One region of the Streptomyces sp. MST-110588 genome, then DNA from elsewhere that is predicted to be linked to it. Evidence: riboswitches for the same ligand, from Rfam matches in the RefSeq annotation. Region 1 holds a riboswitch; each other region holds the start of a gene.
The links. A riboswitch is a leader RNA that binds a small molecule or an ion and turns the genes downstream of it on or off. The one in region 1 is predicted to bind thiamine pyrophosphate.
Positions count from the first base shown of each region.

Region 2: it holds a riboswitch for thiamine pyrophosphate, as region 1 does, so the genes downstream of both, thiO (glycine oxidase ThiO) here and KGS77_RS09000 (thiamine ABC transporter substrate-binding protein) in region 1, are expected to answer to the same signal.
Region 3: it holds a riboswitch for thiamine pyrophosphate, as region 1 does, so the genes downstream of both, thiC (phosphomethylpyrimidine synthase ThiC) here and KGS77_RS09000 (thiamine ABC transporter substrate-binding protein) in region 1, are expected to answer to the same signal.

Region 1 covers NZ_CP074380.1:2,076,056-2,081,238, forward strand. Annotated here, with positions in the region: gene KGS77_RS09000 (thiamine ABC transporter substrate-binding protein) at 1-1,063, opposite strand, end outside; TPP riboswitch at 1,156-1,280, opposite strand; gene rlmN (23S rRNA (adenine(2503)-C(2))-methyltransferase RlmN) at 1,316-2,422, opposite strand; gene KGS77_RS09010 (phosphatidate cytidylyltransferase) at 2,511-3,686, opposite strand; gene frr (ribosome recycling factor) at 3,686-4,243, opposite strand; gene pyrH (UMP kinase) at 4,419-5,183, opposite strand, start outside.
Region 2 covers NZ_CP074380.1:6,260,539-6,265,721, forward strand. Annotated here, with positions in the region: gene KGS77_RS27500 (PASTA domain-containing protein) at 1-1,382, opposite strand, end outside; gene KGS77_RS27505 (thiazole synthase) at 1,655-2,449, opposite strand; partial or broken gene thiS (sulfur carrier protein ThiS) at 2,459-2,659, opposite strand; gene thiO (glycine oxidase ThiO) at 2,773-4,038, opposite strand; TPP riboswitch at 4,183-4,296, opposite strand; gene KGS77_RS27520 (FAD-dependent oxidoreductase) at 4,640-5,183, shown strand, end outside.
Region 3 covers NZ_CP074380.1:3,816,373-3,821,555, reverse strand. Annotated here, with positions in the region: gene KGS77_RS16755 (YibE/F family protein) at 24-1,484, opposite strand; TPP riboswitch at 1,556-1,714, shown strand; gene thiC (phosphomethylpyrimidine synthase ThiC) at 1,708-3,492, shown strand; gene KGS77_RS16745 (hypothetical protein) at 3,690-4,685, opposite strand; gene KGS77_RS16740 (metallophosphoesterase) at 4,901-5,183, opposite strand, start outside.

The sequences.
Region 1 (5,183 bases):
ACCACTGCTTGATCCACTGTTCACGGTGGTCGGTGATGTCCTGCGGAGCCACCGTCCACGGCTTGTCGATCTTCTCGCCGTACTTGGTGAACAACGGCGGCACCTTGGCGTCCGTACGCGCGGGGTTGACGAACATCTTCAGCGGCACGTCCTCCTGGAACTTCTTGCTCAGCAGGAAGTCCAGCAGCGCCTTGCCGCCCTTCTCGTTCTTCGCGCCCTTGAGCAGGCCCGCGAATTCCACCTGCCGGAAGCACGTCCCGGCCGCGACCCCGGTCGGCGCCTGCTCGGGCCGGGGCTTCTTGTCCAGCACCTCGGAGGGCGGGCTGGAGGCGTACGACACCACCAGGGGCTTGTCGCCCTTGCCCTTCCCCGCCGCCGTGCCCGAGAAACGCTCGGTGTACGCCTGCTCCCAGCCGTCGACGACCTCGACACCGTTGGCCTTGAGCTTCTTCCAGTAGTCCTGCCACTTGCCCTCGCCGTAGGCGGCGATGGTGCCGAGCTGGAAGGCCAGTCCGGGCGAGGAGGTGGCGGAGTTCTCGGTGACCAGCAGGTTCTTGTACTCGGGCTTGATCAGGTCCTCGAAGGTCTTCGGCGGCGCGATCTTGTGCCGGGTGAAGTAGGCGCGGTCGTAGTTGACGCAGACGTCACCGTAGTCGACCGGAGTGACCCTCTTGTGCGCCGCGTCCAGTTGCAGCTCCTGGGGAACGTTCTCCAGGCCCTTGGCCTTGTAGGGGCTGAAGATGTCCTCCTTCAGGCCACGCGAGAGCAGGATGTTGTCGATCCCGAAGAACACATCGCCCTGCGGGTTCGCCTTGGAGAGGATCGCCTGGTTGACGGCCTTGCCGGCGTCCCCGCCCTTGAGCTCGCGGACCTTGTACCCGGTCTGCCGGGTGAACTCCTCCAGGACGGATTGGGAGACGTTGAAGGAGTCATGGCTGACGAGGGTGACGGTCTTGGCGTCCGTACCGCCGCCGTCACCGCTGGAACCGCCGCATGCGGTGAGCATGGCCATGCCGAGTGCCGCGGCGAGCGCGGTGGCGGCGATCCTGCTGGTGGTGGTCACTGATTCCTCCTGGCTGGCCAGGAAGAGACGCGGCCCCGCGCCGGGCCCGTACTGCGATGGTCGGCGTACGGGCCCCGCACGGGGCGCAACAGCATGAGTGATGACCGAACTTCCTACCCGGAATGACCCGGGCGAGGTTCAAGGGTCTGCGGCCGTCGTGCTCGGTGACGAGCGGTTGCCGCACTCTCAGCGCTGTGGCGCTCCCCTGTCGGAATGTGCATTCGTTCGATCACACGGTACCAGCGCGGAGCGTCAGCGCTCGGAGGCCGCGAGCTGGCCGCAGGCACCATCGATCTCCTGGCCACGGGTGTCCCGTACCGTCACCGGCACGCCGTGCGACTCGATGGCCTTCACGAACGCCTTCTCGTCCTCGGGCCGCGAAGCCGTCCACTTCGAGCCCGGGGTCGGGTTCAGCGGGATGAGGTTGACATGGACGCGCTTGCCCTTGAGCAGCCGGCCCAGCAGGTCACCGCGCCACGCCTGATCGTTGATGTCCCGGATCAGCGCGTACTCGATGGAGATCCGGCGGCCGGACTTCTCCGCGTACCCCCACGCCGCGTCCAGGACCTCGCGCACCTTCCAGCGCGTGTTGACCGGTACGAGCGTGTCGCGCAGCTCGTCGTCGGGGGCGTGCAGCGACACCGCGAGCCGGCACTTGAAGCCCTCGTCCGCGAACCGCAGCATCGCCGGGACCAGACCGACCGTCGAGACGGTGATGCCGCGCTGGGAGAGACCCAGCCCGTCCGGCTCGGGATCGGTGAGCCGACGGATCGCGCCCACGACCCGCTTGTAGTTCGCCAGCGGCTCGCCCATGCCCATGAAGACGATGTTGGACAGTCGCGCCGGTCCGCCCGGTACCTCCCCGTCCCGCAGCGCCCGCATGCCGTCGACAATCTGATGAACGATCTCGGCGGTCGAGAGGTTACGGTCCAGCCCCGCCTGACCGGTCGCGCAGAACGGGCAGTTCATACCGCATCCGGCCTGCGAGCTGATGCACATCGTCACCCGGTCCGGGTAGCGCATCAGCACGGACTCCACGAGCGTGCCGTCGTGCAGCTTCCACAGCGTCTTACGGGTGGTGTCGTCGTCGCACGAGATGTGCCGCACCACACTCATCAGGTCCGGCAGCAGCTCCGCCGCCAGCTTCTCGCGCGCCGCGGCCGGGATGTCGGTCCACTGCGCCGGGTCGTGCGCGTAGCGGGCGAAGTAGTGCTGCGACAGTTGCTTGGCGCGGAAGGGCTTCTCACCGATCGCGGCCACCGCTTCACGGCGCTCGGCGGGGGCGAGATCGGCAAGGTGCCGCGGGGGCTTCTTGGCCCCGCGCGGCGCGACGAAAGTGAGTTCTCCGGGTGCAGGCATGGTCCTTCCAGTGTCGCAGACGTACGAACAGGGGCCCGCCACTTCTTGCGGCGGGCCCCTTGGCCGTACATAAGCGCTGGTCAGGCGGTCATCCGGTACCGACGAAGATCACGTACAGCAGCCAGACCACCGGAGCGGTCGGCAGGAGCGAGTCCAGCCGGTCCATGATCCCGCCGTGGCCGGGCAGCAACGTGCCCATGTCCTTGATGCCCAGGTCCCGCTTGATCATGGACTCGCCGAGATCGCCGAGAGTCGCGCTGGCCGCGACCGCGAGTCCCAGAAGCAGACCCTGCCACCAGGCACCGCCCTTGATCAGCAGTTCCATGGAGACGGCGCCGGCGGCCATGGCGAACAGCACCGCGCCGAACAGCCCCTCGCGGGTCTTGCCGGGGCTGATGCGCGGGGCGAGCTTGTGCTTGCCGAAGCGCCAGCCGATCGCGTACGCGCCGGTGTCGCTGACCACCGTCAGCAGCAGAAACGTCAGCACCCGCTGCGGGCCGTCGTCCTTCGCGGCGAGCATCAGGGCCACGAACGTCGCCAGGAACGGCACGTAGAAGGCCGCGAAGACACCGGCCGTGACGTCCCGCAGATAGTTCTCCGGGGATTCCGTCATGCGCCATACAAGGGCGGCCAGCGCGGTGAGCGCCATCGCCACCCATGCGCCCTCGGCGCCGCGTACGTAGCCCGCGACGACCATGGCCGTACCGCCGACCGCGAGCGGAACCAGCGGCACGCTGATGCCCTTGCGCTCCGACAGCCGTGAGGTCAGTTCCCACAGTCCGACGACCACCGCGACCGCTATCACGCCCAGGAAGACGGGCTTGTAGACGAAGAGCGAGGCGAGGATGACCGCGCCGAGGCCGACGCCGACCCCTATCGCGGCCCGCAGGTTCCGTCCCGCGCTCTTCTTCTGCGGCCTGTCGGTGCGCTGCGAGCCGTCCGGCCCTGGTGCGGAGGTGGGCATGGGCTCCTGCGGCTGTTCGTCGCGGAAGAGGGGGCCGCTCAGCCGAGCGGCCCCCCGGTCGTCCCGGTGGTTCCGGTCTTCCCGGTGGTCTTCCTGGTGTCCGCCCGCGTCGGGCACGATGGGCATGGGCCGAGTCTGCGCCGCCTCGGCCCACTCGTGCGCGGGACCCGCCGGGACGGGTGGCGCCTCCCCACGGAGTGAGGGGGTCGGTCCCTGGTCGGGCGGCCCCCAACGACCGGCGCGACCGGCCGGGTCGGCATGGCCGGCGCCGGGCGGGGCCCCCCAGGATGACTGGTTCATCAGACCTCGAGGAGCTCGGATTCCTTGTGCTTGAGGAGCTCGTCCACCTGCGCGACGTACTTCGCGGTGGTGTCGTCGAGCTCCTTCTCGGCGCGGCGCACCTCGTCCTCGCCGGACTCCTTGTCCTTGACGAGCTTGTCGAGGGTCTCCTTGGCCTTGCGCCGGACGCTGCGGATCGAGATCTTCGAGTCCTCGGCCTTGCTCCGGGCGACCTTGATGTACTCCCGGCGGCGCTGCTCGGTCAGCTCCGGGAAGTTCACCCGGATGATATTGCCGTCGTTGCTCGGGTTGACGCCGAGGTCGGAGTCGCGGATCGCCTGCTCGATGTTGCGCAGCGCGCTCTTGTCGAACGGCGTCACGACGGCCATCCGCGGTTCGGGCACCGAGAACGATGCCAACTGGTTGATCGGCGTCATGGCACCGTAGTAGTCCGCCACGATCTTGTTGAACATCGCCGGGTGCGCACGCCCGGTGCGGATCGCGGCGAAGTCCTCCTTGGCGACCACGACGGCCTTCTCCATCTTCTCCTCGGCCTCGAGGAGGATCTCTTCGATCACCACTTGCTCCTGGTCTTTTCGGTAAGAAGCAGAGCCTCGCCCCTGCCGCGCGTCTTCTCCTGCACGGTGTCCGACCGGCAGGCCGTTGTCCATCCCCGTGCCGAGGTCATCCCCCGGTCCGGAGTTGCCGCCCGTACGGTCCGATGCCCGTACGGCAATACGGCAGTTGGGGCCGTCAGGCCCGGGTGCCCTGATCGCTGACGAGCGTGCCGATCTTCTCACCCTTCACCGCGCGCGCGATGTTGCCCTCGGCGAGCAGTTCGAAGACGAGGATCGGAAGCTTGTTGTCACGGCACAGGGTGATGGCGGTGGCATCGGCGACCTTCAGGTCGCGCGTGATGACCTCGCCGTATTCGAGGGCGTCGAACTTCACCGCGTCGGGGTTCTTCTTGGGGTCGGAGTCATAGACGCCGTCCACCCCGTTCTTGCCCATCAGCATGGCCTGGGCGTCGATCTCCAGGGCGCGCTGGGCGGCGGTGGTGTCGGTGGAGAAGTACGGCATGCCCATACCGGCACCGAAGATGACGACGCGTCCCTTCTCCAGGTGGCGCACCGCACGCAGCGGAATGTACGGCTCCGCGACCTGGCCCATGGTGATGGCGGTCTGGACGCGGGAGACGATGCCTTCCTTCTCCAGGAAGTCCTGGAGGGCCAGGCAGTTCATGACCGTACCGAGCATGCCCATGTAGTCCGAGCGGGCCCGGTCCATGCCGCGCTGCTGGAGCTCGGCACCGCGGAAGAAGTTGCCGCCGCCGATCACGATGGCGATCTCGTAGCCGTCGCGCACCACGGCGGCGATTTCCCGTGCGATGGCGTGCACGACATCGGGGTCGACGCCCAGCGCACCACCGCCGGCGAACGCCTCGCCTGACAGCTTCAGCAGGAAGCGTCCCTTCCCGCCGGGGTCGGCATTGTGGGCTTTGTCCGCGCCGTCGGCACC
Region 2 (5,183 bases), 4.2 Mb from region 1:
AAGACGGCCGGTACGGTCGTGAACTGGCCTGAGCTGATGTACCAGACGCCCGCCCCGACGCCGAAGACGGCCAGGACGGCGATGAGGACCGCGATCAGCTTGCGCCGTGCCGCGAGGAAGCCCGTACGTCTGCCGGGGCCGCCCGGACCCGCCGGACCGGCGGCGCCCACCGGACCCGTCGACACGGCCGGACGCAGCCGCGCGGTGTGCTCGGGCGGCGGGCCGGCCGGGGCCACCGCCGGCGGCAGCTCCAGCCTGCTCGTCCTGTTCAACTGCTCCTCGGCCGGCAGCGGCTGCTGGGGTTGCTGCGGCTGCTGCGGCGCACTGCCACGCGGCAGCACGCTCGTGATGTCCTGCGAGGAGTCCTGGCCGTGGTCGGCGCGGCCCACGCCCCGGGCCAAGTTTCCGCCCGGACCCTGACCAAGGCTCTGGCTCAGGTCCTGGATCCGGCTCTGCGTGGGGTCCTCGGGACCGGTGGCGGAAGCTTCCGGCGCCGGCTCCTTGGCCTGCGGCGGCACCGCGTCCAGGTGTTCCTCGCTCAGTTCGGCGCGGGCAGCCCGGACCAGCGCGAGCAGCGTCACCGCGTCCTGCGGACGCTGCTGCGGGTCGCGGGCGGTGGCCGCGGCGACCAGGTCGTCCAGTTGCGGCGCCAGCCCCGGCACGGCCTGCGAGGGCGGCCGGACGTCCTCGTGCAGCCGCTGGTAGAGGACCTGGGCCGGGCTGCCGCCGGTGTGCGGCTTGCCGCCCGTCAGCATCTCGAACAACACCACGCCGCACGCGTACACATCGGCGCGGGTGTCGGCGGTGCCGTACTCGATCTGCTCGGGCGCCAGGTAGGAGACCGTCCCCAGGACCGAGCCGGTGGAGGCGGTGGTGTGGGTGTCCACGGCGCGTACGAGACCGAAGTCCGCGACCTTGACCCGGCCGTCGTCGCCGATCAGGACGTTCTCCGGCTTCATGTCGCGGTGCACCAGGCCGGCGAGGTGGGCGGCGCCGAGCGCCGCGAGTATCGGCTCCAGGACGTCCAGCGCGGCGCGCGGCTGGAGGGCGCCGCGCTCGCGCAGCACGTCGCGCAGCGTGCAGCCGGCCACGTACTCCATCGCCAGGTAGACGTACGTGCCGTCCGTGCCCTGGTCGAAGACGCCCACCACGTTCGGGTGCGAGAGCCGGGCCACCGACTTGGCCTCACGGATGAAGCGCTCGACGAACGCCTCGTCCGTCGCCAGGGCCGGGTGCATGACCTTCAGGGCGAGCACCCGGTCCAGGCGGGTGTCCACGGCCCGGTAGACCGTGGCCATGCCCCCGGCGGCCACCCGTGCCTGGACGCGGTACCGGCCGTCGAGCAGTTGCCCCACAAGGGGGTCCTGAAGGGTCGTGTCCACGGCTAAGGAGTCTACGAGCCGTCACCGGCAGCTCGTACGCCCCGCTGCCCCCGGGGCCGTACTGAAGCCGAATGGTGACAGGAAACCGGTGGTCATGGGTGGGAAACGGGTGGCCCTGGGTGGTCTCGGGCCGAAAACGGATCGTGGGATCGGGACGGACGGTGAGCGCGGGCCCGGCACGGAGGGTGAGCGCGGGCCCGGGGCGGTCGGTGAGCGCGGGCCAGGCTCGGACGGTGATCAGGGGCTCAGGGGCCCAGGAGCCCAGGTGCACGTCAGAACGCGGGGCGTTCCGGGTCCAGGGACGCCCGGCCTTCGGTGGGCGAGGACGCGTGGGCGAAGTGGCGGCGGGGAATGCGCCCCGCCCGGTACGCCAGCCGCCCGGCCTCCACCGCGTGCCGCATGGCCTCCGCCATCAGTACGGGTTCCTGCGCCCGGGTCACCGCGGACGCCAGCATCACCGCGGCGCAGCCCAGCTCCATGGCGAGCGCGGCGTCCGAGGCGGTGCCCGCCCCCGCGTCCAGGATGACCGGGACCCCGGCCCGCGCGGTGATCAGCTCGAAGTTGTGCGGGTTGCGGATGCCCAGTCCCGAGCCGATCGGGGAGCCCAGCGGCATGATCGCCGCACAGCCCACGTCCTCCAGCTTGCGGGCCAGGACCGGATCGTCGTTCGTATAGGGCAGCACGGTGAAACCGTCGTCCACCAAGGTCTCGGCGGCGTCCAGCAGCTCGACGGGGTCGGGAAGCAGCGTCCGCTCGTCGGCGACGACCTCCAGTTTGACCCAGTGTGTCCCCAGCGCCTCGCGGGCCAGCCGAGCGGTGAGCACGGCCTCGCCGGCCGTGAAGCAGCCCGCCGTGTTGGGCAGGACGCGTATGGCGTGCCGGTCCAGAACGGAGAGCACCGAGCCCTGCACGGTCGGGTCCAGCCGCCGCATGGCGACCGTCGTCAGCTCCGTGCCGGAGGCGATCAGCGAGCGCTCCAGCACGTCGAGGCTGGGCGCGCCGCCCGTACCCATGATCAGGCGGGAGTGGAAGGAGGTGTCGGCGATGGTGAGGAGGTCGTCGGCCATGGTCTGCGCTCAGCCTCCCTGGACCGCGGTGAGGACCTCGACGCGGTCGCCCTCGCCGAGCGGGGTCGCCGGCCACTGGCCGCGCGGTACGACGGTTTCGTTCAGGGCGGCGGCCACGCCGGTGGGCGCCTGGGTCAGCGTTGCCACGAGGCGGTCGAGGGTGAGGCCGTCGGGAATGCGGCGCGACCGGCCGTTGACGGAGACGGATACGGAGACGGGGGCCGGGACGGGTTCGGACGCCGGGACGGGCCCGGTCGCGGGGCCGGGAGCGGACGCGGAGGCGGGGGCGGGGGCGGGCCCAGGGGTGGCGGGGGGAGTGGTGGTCATACGGACTGCTCCTGAAGGGCGTCGGCCGGTGCGCCGGTCGGTGCGGCGGGCCGTACGGAGGGAGGAAGGGGGGACGGTACGGCCGAGGAAACCGCGGAGGCCGGGGGCGTGGCGGGTGTGGCGGACGCGGCGGGCGCGTCGTACGGGAAGCGCTGCGGGGAGAAGGGGCGGGCCTCCTCCGGGAGCCGCCCGCTGACCAGCACCTCGGCCATCACATCACCCGTGACGGGGGTCAGCAGGACGCCGTTGCGGTAGTGCCCCGTGGCGGCCAGGAGGCCGGGCAGCGCGGTCGGGCCCAGGAGGGGCGCGTTGTCGGGGGAGCCGGGGCGCAGCCCGGCGCGGACCTCCACCAGCGGAAGTTCGGTGATGCCGGGCACCAGTTCGTGGGCGTCCCGCAGCAGCTCGTACACGCCGCCCGCGGTGACCGTGGTGTCCCAGCCCAGCTCCTCGCTGGTGGCGCCCACCACCAGCTCGCCGTTCTCCCGCGGCACCAGGTAGAGGTGGCCGCCGCGCACCACGGCCCGTACGGTGCGGGACAGGAAGGGCGCGGCCCCCCGGGGAGGGGCCGGCATCCGCAGCCGCAGCACCTGGCCCTTGACCGGGCGGACCGGCGGCAGCACTTCCGGCGGCACCCCGGCCAGCCGCCCGCTGTCGCTGCCCGCGGCGAGCACGGTCTGCCCCGCCTGAAGGCGGTCGCCGTCGGCCGTCTCGACGCCGGTCGCCCGGCCGCCGCCGACCGTCAGCCGTACCGCGGAGGTGCGGTGGAAGACGACGCCGGCGCGTTCGCAGGCCGTGTACAGCGCGGCGGTCAGTTGGCGCGGATCGACCTGGTGATCGCCGTCCACGCGCAGTCCGCCGCGTACGCCCGGCGCCAGCATCGGCTCCAGACGGCGGCACTCGCGCCCGGTCAGCCACTGCGCGTCCAGCCCCGAGCGGCATTGGAAGGCGTGGAGTTCGCGCAGGTGGGCGCGGTCGTCGGCGTCCAGGGCGACGGCGAGCGTGCCGCACCGGCGGTAGCCGGTCGGCCGGCCGGCGGCCTCCTCCAGTTCGGCGGTGAAGCCGGGGTAGCGCCGCGCCGAGGCCAGGTTGAGGCCGAGCAGGGTCTGCTCGCCGTAGTGGAGCTCGGTGACGGCGGCCAGCATGCCGGCCGCGACCTGGGCCGCGCCGCCGCCGGGCGCCGGGTCCACGACGGCGGTGCGCAGCCCGCGCCCGGCCGCCCGCCAGGCGGTGACCAGGCCGATCACACCGCCGCCGATGACCAGGACGTCCGGGTGCCGCCCGCCTGTCCCCGAAGGCGGACCAGTCGGACCAGGTGGACCAGTCGGCACAGGCGTGCCAGTCGGAACAGGCGGTACGGGCGATGGCTTCTCGGGCGTTTCGGATGGATGCGACGGATGCGATGGATGCATGGGCGTCCAGCCCCTCCCTTCGCCGGCATGACCCGGATCAGGTTCGTACGGTCGGAGGCCGCAGCAGCCTCCCTCTCAGCCCGGTGCGTCAGGGCTCCCGCGAGTGCGTGTGCTGGTAACCCTAGTACGGGCCCACGACGCCCCGTAAGGGAGCACCGAGCGTCCCATGAGGGGGCGCCGGGCGGTCCTTGAGGGGGCGCCGGGCGGTCTTCGAGGGGGCGCCGAGCGGCCCATGAGGGAGTGCCCGGCAGCGCGTAAAGGAGAGCCGGGCGGCGCGTAAGGGAGCGCCGAGGGCTTCCGGGAGAGCGCCGGACGGCCCGCGAGCACCGGCCGCGCGCCCCCACGGCAGGCTCCCGCCCCCGCCCCTACCCCGGTCACCGGCCGGTGACTCTGTGTCCGAGATCTCCTCGCGCGGTGCTGCGGGAGCCCGGTCCCGCCGTCCTACAGTGATCGGGTGAGTGAGCAGAGCACCCTTGCGCGGACCCCTGACCGCACGCGTCGCGTCGTGATCGTCGGCGCGGGGATGGCGGGCGTGCAGACCGCCGTGGCCCTGCGCGAACAGGGCTGGCACGGCGTGATCACGCTGGTCGGGGCCGAACCCCACCAGCCGTACGACCGCCCGCCGCTCTCCAAGGCGGTACTGCTCGGCAAGGCGGACGGGTCCGCCTTCGACGTGGACTTCCAGGCGCTGGGCATCGACCTGGAGCTCGGCCGGTACGTCACCGGGCTCGCGGCCGGCGCCCGGGTCGTGGAGACCGACACCGGCCCCGTCCCGTACGACCATCTGGTCATCGCCACCGGCGCCGAGCCGGTCCCGCTGCCCGGCAGCGCGGGGGTGCCCGGCGTCCATCTGCTGCGCACCCTGGACGACGCCGAGGGGCTGCGGCCCGTCCTGGCCCGGCAGCGCTCGGTCGTGGTCGTCGGGGCCGGCTGGATCGGCGCGGAGTTCGCGACCGCCGCGCGTGAGGCGGGCTGCCCGGTCACCGTCGTGGAGGCCG
Region 3 (5,183 bases), 1.7 Mb from region 1:
CTGGTCCAACGCAACGGCGGCGGTCAGTGTTTGCGGCGTCGGCCGCGCGCTCCGTGCCGGGTACGTTCCGTGCCGCCCCGCTGTGTGCCGACGACGCGCAGCGTGCTTCGGCGCTCCCCGGCCCCGCGTTGCCACTCTCCGTGCCGTGCGCCCCCGTTGCCCGTACCCCTGCGGTTGGTGCGCCCGCCGTCCGTGTCCGCGCGGTCCGTGGCGACGACCAGTGCCGCGAGCAGCGTCGTCAGGGGCACCGACGCCACCAGCCCGACGCTGCCCACCAAAGTACGCACGATCTCCTCGGCGACCACCTCGCTGGTGGCGACCGTACCGACGCTGCTGTGTGCGATGGAGAACAGCAGGAGCAGCGGCAGCGCCGCACCCGCGTAGGCGAGCACCAGCGTGTTGACCACCGAGGCGATGTGGTCCCGTCCGATGCGCATCGCCGACCGGTACAAGGTGCGCCGGCTCGCCGACGGATCCGCCTCCTTCAGCTCCCACACGGCGGCCGTCTGCGTGACCGTCACATCGTCCAGCACCCCCAGCGAGCCGATGATGATGCCCGCCAGCAGCAGGCCGCGGACCTCGATGTCCGGGTAGAGACCGTGCACCAGACCGGTCTGGTCGTCGGTGTTGCCGGTCAGGTGCGCCCAGTCGATGAACCACGAGCCGAGCAGGCCGATCAGCAGCAGCGAGGCGAGGGTGCCCAGGACCGCCACGGACGTACGGGCCGTCAGCCCATGGCACATATAGAGCGCGATGAGCATGATCGCGCTGCCGCCGACCACCGCCACCGCCAGCGGATCGGACCCCTGGAGGATGGCCGGGAGGATGAACAGCGTCAGTACGCCGAAGCCGGTGACCAGCGCCACCAGCGCCAGTACGCCGCGCAGCCGGCCGACGACGACCACCGCGCCGGCGAAGATCGAGGCAAGCACCCACATGGGTGGTGTCCGGTCCACGTCGGTGACGGAGTACTGGAGGTCCCGGGGGGCTTTGGGGGAGTAGGCGACCACCACGCGCTGCCCGGCCGTGTAGCGGCGGGTGGCGTCGGGCGTCACCACCGTCTGAAAGGTGCGGCCCTTGTCCCGGCCGGTGGTGACCTCGACCGTGGCCCGCTCGCAGGGGCTGCTCCCCGGCGTGGCGCCCGCTCCGGGCCCCGGCCCCGGCCCCACCTGCGGCGGCCCGTCCCCGCCGCCCCCGGACCCCGGCCCCGATCCGCTCCCGGTCCCCGGCCCCGCGTTGACGTCCGCGCAGTCGACCTTGTCCACCCGTACCACCTCCGCCTGCTCGGTGGGCTGGTCGAAGCCGACCCCGGACGGCCGGTGGCCGGGAGGCCCGCCCGGCCACAGCACGACCAGCCCGGCCACAACGGCGGCGGCGAAGGGAATCAGCACTGCTGCGATGACCTTGCGGAGGTGCCGGGACACGGGCGCGGCGGGCCCGTGTCCGTGCGCGTGTGCATGTGTGTGGGACTCGGAGCGGGTCACCGACCGATCATCGCAAGAACCGACAGGGCCCCCTGTTCACCGCGCCATACCGGCCGCTACCGTGGTGACACCTTTGCAATCGCGGGAGCTCGGAGCACCGGGCTGAGAGGGCGCTGACCCCCGTACGGAACGTCCGGCCGAAGCCGGGAACGCCGTCACGGGAACCGCTGCGTCGACCGCCGAACCTGTTACCGGGTAATGCCGGCGTAGGGAGTGGGTCTCAATGACTCTGCAGGATGCACGCACGCCTGAAAACAACGGTGCCACCGAGGCGGAACAGCCCGGCTGGCACAAGGGCTACCTCTCCGGATCGCGCCCCGACCTGCGGGTCCCGGTCCGCCGTGTGCACCTCACCAACGGCAAGGACGTGACGCTGTACGACACGTCCGGGCCGTACACCGATCCGAACATCGAGACGGACGTCCGCCGCGGTCTCGCGCCGCTGCGGGAGAACTGGATCATCGCCCGCGGGGACACCGAGGAGTACGCCGGCCGCCCCCCGCGGCCGGAGGACGACGGCCTCAAGCACACCTCGCCGCGCGGCGGCCTGCGGAACCTGGACGCCGTCTTCCCCGGCCGGCCCCGGCAGCCGCGCCGCGGCCGGGCGGGCGCCGCGGTCACCCAGCTCGCCTACGCGCGGCGCGGCGAGATCACCGCGGAGATGGAGTACGTCGCCCTCCGCGAGAACGTGACACCGGAGTTCGTACGCGAGGAGATCGCGGCCGGCCGGGCCGTACTGCCCGCCAACGTCAACCACCCGGAGATCGAGCCGATGATCATCGGCAAGAACTTCCTGGTGAAGGTCAACGCCAACATCGGGAACTCCGCGGTCACCTCCTCCATCGAGGAGGAGGTCGAGAAGATGACCTGGGCGACCCGCTGGGGCGCCGACACGGTCATGGACCTGTCCACCGGCCGCAACATCCACACCACCCGCGAGTGGGTGCTGCGCAACTCCCCCGTCCCGATCGGCACCGTCCCCCTCTACCAGGCCCTGGAGAAGGTCGACGGCAAGGCCGAGGAGCTGACCTGGGAGATCTACAAGGACACCGTCATCGAGCAGGCCGAGCAGGGCGTGGACTACATGACCGTCCACGCGGGCGTACTGCTGCGGTACGTTCCGCTCACCGCCCGCCGCAAGACCGGCATCGTCTCGCGCGGCGGCTCGATCATGGCCGCCTGGTGCCTGGCGCACCACAAGGAGTCCTTCCTCTACACCCACTTCGAGGAGCTGTGCGAGATCCTGGCGTCCTACGACGTCACGTACTCCCTCGGTGACGGGCTGCGCCCCGGGTCCATCGCGGACGCCAACGACGAGGCGCAGTTCGCGGAGCTGCGTACCCTCGGCGAGCTGAACACCGTCGCCAAGCGGCACGGCGTGCAGACGATGATCGAGGGTCCGGGACACGTCCCGATGCACAAGATCAAGGAGAACATCGACCTCCAGCAGGAGATCTGCGAGGAGGCGCCCTTCTACACGCTGGGCCCGCTGACGACGGACGTCGCGCCCGCCTACGACCACATCACCTCCGGCATCGGCGCGGCGATGATCGCCTGGTGGGGCACGGCGATGCTGTGCTACGTCACCCCCAAGGAGCACCTGGGACTGCCGGACCGCGACGACGTGAAGACCGGTGTCATCACGTACAAGATCGCGGCGCATGCGGCGGACCTGGCGAAGGGCCACCCCGGCGCCCAGGACTGGGACGACGCGCTCTCCGACGCCCGCTTCGAGTTCCGCTGGGAGGACCAGTTCAACCTGGCCCTGGATCCGGACACGGCACGCGCCTTCCACGACGAGACGCTGCCGGCGGAGCCCGCGAAGACGGCGCACTTCTGCTCCATGTGCGGGCCGAAGTTCTGTTCGATGAAGATCTCTCAGGACATCCGGCGGCAGCACGGTGAGGACCTGGGGTCCGAGGGGATCGATCCGGAAGCGGGCATGGCGCAGAAGTCGAAGGAGTTCGCGGCGGCGGGCAACCGGGTGTATCTGCCGATCGCGGAGTAGGACGGCGGGCACACCGGGCACACCGGGCACACCGGGCATGCCGGACACACCGGGTACGGCAGGCAGGCACAGGTAGGCCAGGCAGGCCGGGCCGGCACCCAGGGGCCGGCCCCACCGGTGCGGGCGGGGCCGTACCCGCGGTGATCCGTTCTCCGGCCGGCTGTGACAGCCGGCCGTGTCGCTGCCCGGACCGCTCGCTACTCGGGCTGGTGGTCCGGACCGCCGTAGTCGGGACTGGTGAACCCCGGGCTGGTGAAGTGGGGCCGGGGCCCGGCGGGCGGTCCGCCGTCCGGGCTGGTGAAGTTGGGACGCGTATAGCCCAGGGGCGAGATGCGGCTCTCGCCGTCGCTGCCACGCTGTGGGACGTACCGGGACGAATCATGATTCGTCTTCCCGGACGAGCTGGACGAGCCGGGCGCCCCGGACGGTCCAGGTGTCCCGGACCCGGACGACCCGGATGTTCCGGATGCCCCGGACGACGGCGGATCGGCCAGTGCCTCGCGCAGGAACGGCAGCAGACCGCGTTCCAGGAGCGCCTGCCGCCACGCGTCCCGGGCGAGGTCCACCTCGCGGGCCAGGCTGCCCCGGCGTTTGGCCGGCGTGGAGGTCGAGCCGTTGCGCAGTGCCGTGACGATCAGTCCCGTCATGGCCACGAGGAAACCCGCGACGGCCAGGGCCGCGAACACCCAGCCGACGCTGATCATGGGCTGGGCGGCGGACCGGTCGGGGCCGAGGGTACGCAGCACGTACCCGACGAGAAGGAAGAGAACGGCGGCGATCGCCGCCAGGACCGGGGCCAGGACCGTGATCATGGCGGCCAGGCCCGCTCCCGAGGACTGCGTGACCTCACCCACGGAACCCACGGCTTCGGCCGGGCCGGTGCCGCCGGACGACGAGGACGTGCCCGGCGCCCCGTTGGTGCCACCGTTCGCGGTGACGGCGGAAGGGGCGGGCGCCGGTGCGCGCAGTTCTTCACGCAGCTTGACGTAGTGCTGGTACTCGGCCGTCGCGCATGCGGCGATGGCGGTCGTGGCGCTGAGCGCCATGGTGCGCAACTGCTCGGTGTTGAGGTGCTTTCCCGCCGCGGAGCCCTGCTCCGGTCGGTAATTCGCGGTACGCAGCGCCTCGTCGAGGATCCGCGCGAATTCCGCGCGGTCCTCGTTCAGCAGGTGCGGAGCGCTGTTCATGTGCATCCCCCGATGCTCCGTAGGGCCGTACAGGCCGGCTGTGGCCGGGCAGTGGGCGGAAACGGAGGAGAGCCTGCTACGGATAAGACCGATGGTAGAGCGCCCCCGGCACGGGGTGACAGGGTGTTTCCCGAAATAGAGCCCGGCCGCGACCGGGTTTGACCCGCTTTCTCCTCCGATCAGCCGACCGCCGACCTTGCGTAACCCTGCCCGGTCAACGGTCAGCCAGTCAGGGGCAGTTGCACGACCAGTAGCTTTCCGGCCATCGTGACACCGCCGTCCATGGCGATGGCCAGCCCGTCCGCGTAGACGTGCGGTCCCTCCACGGCGATGCCTTCCCCTTCGCCGTCCTCCGTGCCGACCTCGCCGAGCAGGTACGGGATGGGACTGTGGCCGTGCACCACGCGTTCGCCGCCGTAAGCGTCCAGGAGTTCGTGCACCGCCTGCGGGCCCGCCTCGTCGCGGAAGGCGAAACGTTTGGTGAACTTGCGGAACAGGTCCCAG